Regions from separate parts of the Rhizobium sp. BT-226 genome, predicted to be linked through region 1. Evidence: riboswitches for the same ligand, from Rfam matches in the RefSeq annotation. Region 1 holds a riboswitch; the other holds the start of a gene.
What was found. Region 1 has a riboswitch for S-adenosylmethionine ahead of OIU37_RS16500 (O-succinylhomoserine sulfhydrylase). Riboswitches for the same ligand answer to the same signal wherever they lie in the genome.
Positions count from the first base shown of each region.

Region 2: another riboswitch for S-adenosylmethionine. It lies ahead of metA (homoserine O-succinyltransferase); the one in region 1 lies ahead of OIU37_RS16500 (O-succinylhomoserine sulfhydrylase).

Region 1 is NZ_JAOYTI010000002.1:1,270,110-1,275,396, forward strand. It holds gene OIU37_RS16480 (glycoside hydrolase family 26 protein) at 1-337, shown strand, start outside; gene OIU37_RS16485 (DUF995 domain-containing protein) at 356-865, shown strand; tRNA gene OIU37_RS16490 (tRNA-Gly) at 998-1,071, opposite strand; gene OIU37_RS16495 (2'-deoxycytidine 5'-triphosphate deaminase) at 1,131-2,225, opposite strand; SAM riboswitch at 2,299-2,377, shown strand; gene OIU37_RS16500 (O-succinylhomoserine sulfhydrylase) at 2,420-3,604, shown strand; gene apaG (Co2+/Mg2+ efflux protein ApaG) at 3,938-4,330, shown strand; gene OIU37_RS16510 (hypothetical protein) at 4,466-5,053, opposite strand; gene OIU37_RS16515 (Hsp33 family molecular chaperone) at 5,171-5,287, opposite strand, start outside.
Region 2 is NZ_JAOYTI010000004.1:211,888-217,174, forward strand. It holds gene OIU37_RS25540 (ABC transporter ATP-binding protein/permease) at 64-1,953, opposite strand; SAM riboswitch at 2,068-2,145, shown strand; gene metA (homoserine O-succinyltransferase) at 2,193-3,116, shown strand; gene OIU37_RS25550 (aldose epimerase family protein) at 3,342-4,364, shown strand; gene OIU37_RS25555 (GntR family transcriptional regulator) at 4,496-5,269, shown strand; gene OIU37_RS25560 (SIS domain-containing protein) at 5,266-5,287, shown strand, end outside.

The DNA.
Region 1 (5,287 bases):
TTATCCCGGCAATGATGTCGTCGATCTTATCGGGCTCTCGGTCTTTGGCCTGGAGCAATACGACAGGGACAAGACTGGCCGTGACCAGACGTTTGCCGAGCACCTTGCGCCCGGATACGCCCGTGTCGCCGGTTACGGAAAGCCCATCATGGTTGCCGAACTCGGATACGAAGGCGGCGATTCCTTCGTGCGAAACTGGGCTGAGAGCGTAACGAAACGCTATCCCCAGTTCCCGGCGCTCAGCGCCGTTGTCTACTTCAACGACCGTGAAGTCTATCCGTGGCCGGACGGCTATGGCCGCCCCGACTGGCGGGTCGTCCGCCAAGGCATCAATTGAACGAGAAGGAACCTGAACATGTCCATGCTTCAAAAAATGCTCCTGGCCGTGGCCCTGACCAGCGGTATCGCCACGGCCGCGTCCGCTGCCGGAACCAATGAGCCTGCGGGGATCGAGACCGCAAAGCCGATGAGCAGCGCGGAAATCTATCGGCTCTACAACCAGAATTCCTGGATGTGGAAAGCCGGCGCCGGCCACTTCTCCGCAAAGGCGCGTCGCTTTACCGCCTGGTCACGGGAAAATGGCTCGCCGTCCTTCGGCATGGGCCGCTGGTTCATCACGGAGTCGGGTAAACTCTGCTTCAACGCCGACTGGCACGCCAAGACCGGAACGGCGACGGCAATCACCTGCTTCAGCCACCGCAAGAAGGGCGGCCTGATCTATCAGAAACGCGAACCGGACGGTCAATGGTACGTTTTCAAGAGCGCACCGGCACAAGCCACCGACGAATTCGCAAAGCTTCGCCACGGCGACTACGTGAGGTCTCAATTGGGGAGAATTGAGACGAGCGTCAGTAAGACCAAATAAAGGCGAAGCTAGGGGTTGCGCGCGGCCGAGGCGCCATCTGTATCCTTGTAGGAGCCGATGCCTGCGCGCAACCCTTTTCATAAAAGATCACGAAGCGCCTTCAAAAGGCGGCGAACGGACGGCCGGGGCAGTTGGAGCGGGTGAAGGGAATCGAACCCTCGTATTCAGCTTGGGAAGCTGCTGCTCTACCATTGAGCTACACCCGCGACCGATGCGAGATTTCCAACAGATGGGGGCCGCTGTCAAGTCGCGGCCGCAGGGAAGGCTAGATGCGGAAGTGCTTCGAGAGCTTCAGGCCCTGGGCCTGGTAGTTGGAGCCGAGGCCGGAGCCGTAGAGGCTTGCCGGCTTTTCCTGCATATGTTCGTAAACGAGGCGGCCGACGATCTGGCCGTCTTCGAGGATGAAGGGCACTTCGTGGCTGCGCACTTCGAGCACGGCCCGGCTGCCGCGCCCGCCGGCAGGGGCATGGCCGAAGCCTGGATCGAAGAAGCCGGCATAATGGACGCGGAATTCGCCGACCAGCGGATCGAAGGGCGTCATTTCGGCGGCATAATCCGGCGGCACGTGCACCGCCTCGCGCGAGACGAGGATATAGAACTCATCGGGATCGAGGATCAGCTCGTTGCGGCCGCGGCTATAAAGCGGTTCCCAGAAATCATAGATATCGTGCTGGGCCTTCTTGTCGACATCGACGACGGCGGTGTGATGTTTGCCGCGATAGCCGATCAGGCCTTCCTTGTCTCCGGCGAGGTCGATCGACAGCGCGATGCCGCCGCCGGAAACGTTGGGCAGCTTGCTGGCGACCAGCGTCTCGCTCTCATGCAGCTTCAGAAGTTCCGGCTCGCCGAGCAGGGCCTGGCCGACGCGGAAACGTATCTGCGACAGGCGAGAGCCGCGGCGCACGACGATCGGGAAGGTGCGCGGGCTGATTTCGAGATAGAGCGGGCCGGAATAGCCGGCCGGGATCTTGTCGAATTCCTGGGCGTAATCGGTGATAACGCGGGTGAAGATGTCGAGGCGCCCGGTCGAGCTCTTCGGATTGGCCGAGGCCGACATGTCGGCCGGCAGCGCTAAGCTCTCCATCAGCGGCACGATGTAAACGCAGCCGGTTTCGAGCACCGCCCCCTCGGAGAGGTCGATCACATGCAGGCTCAGCCGGTCGAGCTTGTCGGAAACCAGATGCGAGGGGCCGGGCATGAAGCTGGCGCGTACGCGAAACGCCTTGGCGCCCAAGCGCAGGTCGAGGCTTGCCGGCTGGATCTGGTCGCGGTCCAGCTCCCGTTCGGAGATCAGACGCCCCGTTTCGAACAGCGCGGAGATCGCGCGATCCGCCAGAATTCCCGTTTCGCGAGCCATCATGCCTCATCCATCATTTGCCGCCGACAAAACCAAACTCGGGGAATTGACGCAAGCAGCTAACAGCAGTATTGCAGAATTATCCCGTGGTGATTTGGCCGGTCGGCTTGCAGCCACGTTAAACAAGTGGCTAAAAAGACCGGGTTGAAACCGGTCTGCTTTTGCGACCGGTTTTTTTGTTATGTGAAGGTGATGGCATGAGCAAGACCTGGCGCCCGGCAACCCAACTCGTCCACGGCGGCACGCTGCGTTCGCAATATGGCGAGACGTCCGAGGCAATCTATCTCACCCAAGGCTTCGTCTACGAGACGTCGGAGGCGGCCGAAGCCCGCTTCAAGGGCGAGACGGAGGGCTTCATCTACGCCCGCTACGGCAGCCCCACCAACGACATGTTCGAAAAGCGCATGTGCATGCTCGAAGGCGCCGAAGACGCCCGCGCCACCGCTTCCGGCATGGCCGCCGTCACCGCGGCGATCCTCTGCCAGCTGAAATCAGGCGATCATATCGTCGCCGCGCGTGCCCTGTTCGGCTCCTGCCGCTGGGTGGTCGAGACGCTGGCGCCGAAATACGGCATCGACTGCACGCTGATCGACGGCCGGGATCTGGCGAATTGGGAAAAGGCGATCACAGCGAAGACGAAGGTGTTCTTCCTGGAAAGCCCGACCAATCCGACGCTCGAAGTGATCGATATTGCAGGCGTCGCCAAGCTCGCCAACCAGATCGGCGCCAAGGTCGTTGTCGACAACGTCTTTGCGACACCGCTCTTCCAGAAGCCCTTGGAGCTCGGCGCCCATATCGTCGTCTATTCCGCCACCAAGCATATTGATGGACAGGGCCGCTGCCTCGGCGGCGTCGTGCTTTCCGATAAGGAATGGATCGACGAGAACCTGCACGATTATTTCCGCCATACCGGCCCGGCCATGTCGCCGTTCAACGCCTGGACTTTGCTGAAGGGCATCGAGACGCTGCCGCTGCGCGTGCGCCAGCAGACCGAGAATGCCGCAAAGATCGCCGATTTCCTGGCCGAGCAAGGCAAGGTCGCCAAGGTGATTTATCCCGGCCGCAAGGATCATCCGCAGGCCGATATCATCGCCAAGCAGATGACCGGCGGCTCGACGCTGGTCGCCTTCGAGCTGAAGGGCGGCAAGGATGCCGCCTTTGCGCTGCAGAACGCGCTCGATATCATCAAGATCTCCAACAATCTCGGCGACAGCAAGAGCCTGATCACCCACCCGGCAACGACGACGCACAAGAACCTGACGGAAGAGGCCCGCGCCGAACTCGGCATCTCGCCTGGTACGGTCCGCCTTTCGGCCGGCATCGAAGATACCGACGACCTGATCGAGGATTTCGCGCGGGCGCTTGCCAAGGTTTCGGCCTGATCTAGGGGTAAAGGCGGCCGGACCTCTAAAGCGCGTCGCATTCGCTCCTCGCGCTTTAGTTTTTGTTTTACGCATGTCGTTATCGCAAAACCGCTGCACATTTTTGCGCGACATGCTTGGAGTTCGGCCGTGCCGGATCTCACCAAGGTGAGACCGGGGGGGAACAAGTTCGTCTGCCGCGGCGTTCCGAAACGGAATTAACACTGACAATTAGGCTTAACGATCGAAACCCCTTCGGATCACAGCCATTTCAGCGATGATAATTGTTCCGTTTCTTGACGGACAGGGCCTCTTATAAGATACGGGTAACATATCTTGACTAAGGTGCAAGGCATGTATCGCGCCCTCACAAGAGAGATCGAAGTAGTCGTCGAGCCGTTCTATCTGGAGGAGCAATCCGATCCGGAAGACGATCGCTATGTCTGGGGTTACCGGATTGTCATCAGCAACAATTCCAACATAGCCGTTCGGCTGGTCAATCGTTACTGGAACATCACCGACCAGAACGGCCAGGTGGACGAGGTGACCGGCCCCGGCGTCGTCGGCGAGCAGCCGCGGCTCAGCCCCGGCGACACCTACGAATATTCCTCCGGCTGCCCGCTCGACACGCCCTCAGGGCTGATGTTCGGCCATTACCAGATGGAAACGGACGATGGAGAGATGTTCGATGTCGACATCCCCGCCTTCTCGCTGGATTCGCCTGGACTGCTGCGCGTGCTCAATTGAGAGCGTAGGTTCGCGGTCGTTTCGTCAGTGCAAACACGGCGCTCGGACGCGGCCGGCTGCAGCCTTCCAGTCAGTACCAACATGGACGCCGTGCCCGCGGTCGTAAATCCTCGGGCTTGCCCAGTCATCAATCTGCTAAAGGTCAAAAGGATCCGAGGCCTGGGTGCCTGGCTTTGCTTCGAACGGATCTTTTGATTGTGGCGGCGCCGGCTGTTTCATGACCGCATCGTTTACCGCCTTTTGGCAGGCGAGCAACTCATCCGCTGCCCTCTCGGAATCTTTCAGACCGAGGGCAGCAATTTCTTTTCCGTTAAAGCGGGCGCGGAAACTCAGTTTACCAGAGAACTCCTCAATCAAGTCGGTATCGTCGGTATCGATCCACAATGATTTGAGGCCGTCGAGATCCAGACCTCTCGCGTCAGCCGTCCATTGAGTCTGGTCTAACGACAGTTCGATGGGATAATGCTTACCTTTCTCCAAGGATTTCCAGTTCGGATTTCCGAGCAGAATGTACAGAGGTTTGTCCTTTTTTCGGAAATTGAAGCCAAGACGAAAAATGGTGTCGTCATCAAAGGACGTCAGAACAAAACAGCCATTGTCTAAAGTCGGGTCGACAGCCACGGTCCAGCCCCCGACCTCTTTCCATTGGATTGCCTTATCATCAGCCAAGCCAATTCGTGGCATCGCAGCCATGAATGCGAGTACGAAATAAAAAAAGCGCATGAAGTCCCCATCCCTGAACCAGTTGGAGAATAGGTGCACAGCGACTACCGAAAGTCGAGTCACTGTGCTGGATCATCGCTAATCTTTTGTATTCGTTCAACGTGTCCTTAACCGCGCCTACTCCGCCGGCTGGAGCTCGGCCGGCTCGAAGCGGTAGGTGGTCGAGCAGAATTCGCAGGTGACGGCGATCTCGCCGTTTTCCTGGCTGGCTTCGATCTCCTCGGCCGAAAAGCC
Region 2 (5,287 bases), on a different contig from region 1:
TTGCATCATTCTCGCCATACAGGGGCAGCGAGATTTTCCTCAACGCGCTGGACGCGCGGCGTTTTACAGCGCCGGCGCGGGCACGGCGGCAGCGCCCGCACTGGCACTGGCGCCGGTCTGGACGACGGGCGGCTCCTCGGATTTTGACGGCAGCGCCTGTAGATGCAGCACGCGCGGCTTCAGCGCCTCGAGATAGGCCTCGGAGCGGCCGATATAGATCATGCCGCTTTCGGGCATCGAGGTGAGCAGTTTGGCCATCGTTTCCTGCAATTCCGGCTCCATGCCTTCCAGCACTTCGTCGAAGATGATCCAGCGCGGGCGCACGAGAAGCAGCCGGGCGAAGCCGATCGCTTTCTGCTGGTCGCTGTCGAGCAGCTTGTCCCAGCGAGCGCGGGTCTCGAGCCTTGCGATCAGCGAATGGAGACCAACCTTGTCGAGGGCCGCCTCGACGGCGGCTTTCTCGTAGGCTTCCGGACGTTCGGGAAAGGCCAGCGCCTCGCGCAGTGAGCCGCCGGGGACATAGGCGAGCTGAGGAACGAAGAGCATGTCGTCGATTGGCGGCAGGCCCATCGTGCCGCTGCCGCACGGCCAGAGGCCGGCCATTGCCTGGAAGAGCAGCTTGCGATTGACGCTGTGATCGCCGTTGATCATGACTTTTTCGCCGGCCTTGATCACGACATTGGTTTCGCGCAGGCGGAAACCGCCGCATTCCTCGATGTCTTCGCCGACTTTGGCGACGATCACCACGTCCTTCAGCGTCAGCGTGTCGGGTGCGGCGTTTTCATAGGCGATGCTGTCCTTAAGGTCGAAGTCGTCTTCCATGTCGACCAGCGCCTGGCGGAAATCGGTGACGCGCATCAGCGTGGCGCGCCATTCGGCGATCGGGCCGAAATTGGACACATACCAGCGCAGCGCCGTGTTGACCTGGTTGAAGGCACCGACGGACATCATCAGCTGGCCGAGGGTGAGGCCGCCGGAGAAATAGGCGGGGGCGGCAACGATGATCGGGATGACGATCACCAGCCAGCCATAGCCGGCCGAAACCCAGGTGAGATTGGTATTGGCCATGGCAAGCCGCTTGACGACTGTCAGGACCGAGCTGATATCGGTGTTGATGCGCCGGCGCTCGTTCTCCTCGCCGCGGGCAACGGTAATTGCCGGCATGTTCTCATTGGCATGCATCAGCGTGAAGCGAAGCTCGGCTTCTTTCGAAAAACGGTCGGCATTGAGCTTCACCAGCTTGCGACCGACGACCTGGCTCAGCACCGAGGCAGAAGCGGCATAGAAAATCGCCGCCCAGACCATGTAACCCGGAATGGAAAAGCTATGGCCGCTGATGCGGAAGATGAAGCCGCTCGAAAGCTCCCAGAGAACGCCGATGAAGCTCACCAGAAGAATGGTCGACTGCAGCAGACCGAGAACCAGCCCTGTCGTGCTTTCGGCGAGGTTGCGGGAATCCTCGTGCAGGCGCTGGTCCGGGTTGACGCCGATCAGGCCGCTGGAGGCAAGCCGTAGCGCCCGCTTGCGCTTCAGCCACTGGTCAACCAGATCGCGTGACAGGCCTTCGCGCATATAGAGCGCAGTCATCTGGTTCAGCCAGGCCTGCAGCACGTTGAGCAGCAGCAGTGTGCCGGCGATCATCGCGAAGATTTCGAGCTGGTGGAAGAATTCGCCGAGGTCGCGGCGCTCCAGCGAGTCGTAGAAGGGAGCATTCCACTCGTTCAAAATGACCTGGCCGTAGGACGTCGCCAGGATAACGAGGATCAGCACGGTCGCCAGAAACAGCACCTTGCCACGCACTTCCGAATTCCAGAATGCTGAGAACATCACCCCGAGGCGATATGTCAGGCTGAAATCATACCCTACCCTATCCTGCCCCCGGATGCCCGGCCTCCTCTCGACTTTATCTGCCATTACGCTTTTCCAAATCGCCCATGCCCCTATAAATAACATGGTGGCGTTACGGGTCTATCAACAGATTCTATCAGTCATTAAACTGTGATGATGCTTGCACGAGTCTCTCCTGCATGCATTCGCCAGTTGATTCGCAATCAGACTGGGTCTAATTAAGGCCTCCGTGGTGATTTGGCCGGCCGGCTTGCAGCCACGTTAAAAAAGTCGCTAAAGGGCCGCGTGCGGACCGGTAGCGATTTTTGTCGCCGCCGGTTTTTGTTTTTGATCGAGTGACCGCAATGCCCATCAAGATCCCCGATACGCTGCCCGCCTTCGAAACCCTGGTTCAGGAGGGTGTGCGGGTGATGACCGAGACGTTGGCGATCCGTCAGGATATCCGACCGTTGCAGATCGGGCTGCTCAACCTCATGCCAAACAAGATCAAGACCGAGCTGCAGATGGCCCGCCTCGTCGGCGCCTCGCCGTTGCAGGTGGAGCTGTCGCTCATTCGCATCGGCGGCCACAAGGCGAAGAATACGTCCGAGGATCATCTGCTTGCCTTCTACCAGACCTGGGAAGAGGTAAAGCACCGCAAGTTCGACGGCTTCATCATCACCGGGGCGCCGATCGAGCTTTTACCCTATGAGGACGTCACCTATTGGCCGGAGATGCAGGAGATTCTCGACTGGACGGAAACAAATGTCCATTCGACGATGAACGTCTGCTGGGGCGCGATGGCGGCGGTCTATCATTTTCACGGCGTTCCGAAATACGAGCTGAAAGAGAAGGCCTTCGGCGTCTACCGCCACCGGAACCTGAAGCCTTCCTCGATTTATCTCAACGGCTTTTCCGACAATTTCGAAGTGCCGGTGTCGCGCTGGACCGAAGTGCGCCGCGCCGATATCGAGAAATCCGAAAGCCTGGAGATCCTGATGGAGTCCAGCGAAATGGGCGTCTGCCTCGTGCACGAAAAGAGGGGCCGGCGGCTCTACATGTTCAACCATGTCGAATATGATTCCACCTCGCTTTCCGACGAGTATTTCCGCGACGTCAATGCCGGCGTGCCGATCAAGATGCCGCACAATTACTTCCCGCATAACGATCCGGCGCTTGCGCCGCAGAACCGCTGGCGCAGCCATGCGCATCTCTTGTTCGGCAACTGGATCAACGAAATCTACCAGACGACGCCCTTTGATGTGGAAGAGATCGGTACCGATCTCTGACCGTTGCCGATCACGCCGCGAGCCGATGTCGCTGCACCACTGCTGCGGCTTTCTTTCCGATCTGCCGGTTGCGGATCGAAGCAAATGCGGGCAGGTTCCTGTCCCGAAGCCTACCACACCGCGCGTCTTCGTCGGACGTGCAATGCACACTTTGAATCGCTGCAAATTCCTCAAATCGATTCCGAATTGAGGAATTTGCAGCAGGGACAGAATGGACGGTCGATCATGTCGGATAAGTTGGAGCGGGACGTTTTCGGGCAGACGCAGGCGGGCGAGACCGTCTATCGCGTCGTGATCAAGGGTGGCGGGCTGACGGCCAAGATTATCAGCTGGGGCGCGGTCATCCAGGATCTGCGTCTCGAGGGACATGATGCGCCGCTGCAGCTCGGCTTCGACGATTTCGACAGCTATCTCCTTTATTCGTCTTATTTCGGCGCGACGCCCGGCCGCTGCGCCAACCGCGTCGGCGGCGGCAGGTTCACGCTTGACGACAAGGACTATCAGCTCGAACTGAATGAAAACGGCGTGACGCATCTGCATGGCGGCAGTGACAATATCGCCAAACGCAATTGGACGATCGTCGAGCATGACGTCGACCGCGTTGTGCTGAAGATCGTCGATCCCGATGGCCGCGCCGGCTATCCCGGCAATTGCACCATCCAGGCGACGTTCCGGGTGCATGGCAATGGTGAACTGTCGATCACCTATGAATCGACCAGCGACCAGCCGACGCTCGCCAATGTCTGCCAGCACGCCTATTTCAATCTCGACGGCCGCGAAGATGCACTTGGCCATGACATCATGATAGCTGCCGATCATTATCTGCCGACCGATGAGAAGCAGGTGCCGACCGGTGAGATCCGTCCCGTCGAGGGCACGGAATTCGATTTCCGCGAGATGGCGCCGATGAAGCGTTTCGTCGGCAATGAACAAGCGTTTTACGACCATAATTTCTGCGTGTCGGGCGAGCGTACCGCCAAGCGGAGCGTCGCGCTTGCCCGCAGCCTGTATTCCGGTGTGTCGCTGGAAGTGCGCAGCACCGAGCCAGGTGTGCAGTTCTATGCCGGCTTCAAGCTCGATGTCGGGGCTCCCGGCATCGGCGGTCGCAAATACGGCCCATTCGCCGGCTTCTGCCTGGAGACGCAGGTCTGGCCGGATGCCATCAATCACCAAGGTTTTCCGAATGCGGTCCTGCGCCCCGGCGAAGTGCTGCGCCAGGAGACGGATTATATCTTTACCAAGAACTGAGCGTCTAACGGACGCACGACTGTCAAATTTGACCGTTATGAAACCCTTGCTGGTCCGCCGGCGAGGGTTTTTTCGTTCCGTGTTCGATTCTGTCTTGCCGATTGGTTCTATATAGGTTCTATTGTGTGCCCATGGATAGAACCAGTCTGATAGCGGAACTGAACAGCCGCGGCCTGCGTGACGAGGCCCTGACCGGGCCGCTTTACAAGCGGCTGGCGCAGACGCTGACCGGCCTCATTCAGGAAGGGCTGCTGAAGCCCGGCACCGCACTCCCGGGCGAGCGCGACCTTGCCGAGGCTCTGAAGCTCGGCCGTGTCACCGTACGCACCGCCTATCGCGATCTGATGGCATCCGGCGCACTGGAATCGCGCCACGGAAGCGGTACTTTCGTCTCGAGCCGGGTGGAGCGCATGGAACAGTCGCTGTGGCGGCTTTCCTCCTTCTCCGCTGACATGCGCTCGCGCGGGCGTCTGCCGGCCGCACGGATATTGTCGCGGTCGGTCAATACACCGTCGCCGGAGGAATCCTTCCTGCTTGGCCTCGGCGGTGACGAACCGGTGCTGAGGCTCGACCGCTTGCGCCTTGCCGACGGCCTGCCGCTGGCGATCGAACGCGCCGTGGTGCCGATCAAGTTCTTAGGCGACGATGCCGGCGGCGAGGGATCGCTCTACGATGCGCTGACGGCCAGTGGCCACAGGCCCGTGCGCGCGCTGCAGCGGCTGACCGCGGTCACGCTCGACCCGTCCTCCGCCGCGATCCTGAACGTCAAGGCCGGCGCGCCGGCGCTTCTGATCGAACGTGTCTCGCGGCTGGAAGACCAGCGCGTCGTCGAATACACCCGCTCGCATTATCGCGGCGATGCCTATGATTTCGTTGCCGAATTGAGAATCGGAGATGACCTATGAATGACAACCAGTCGCTGA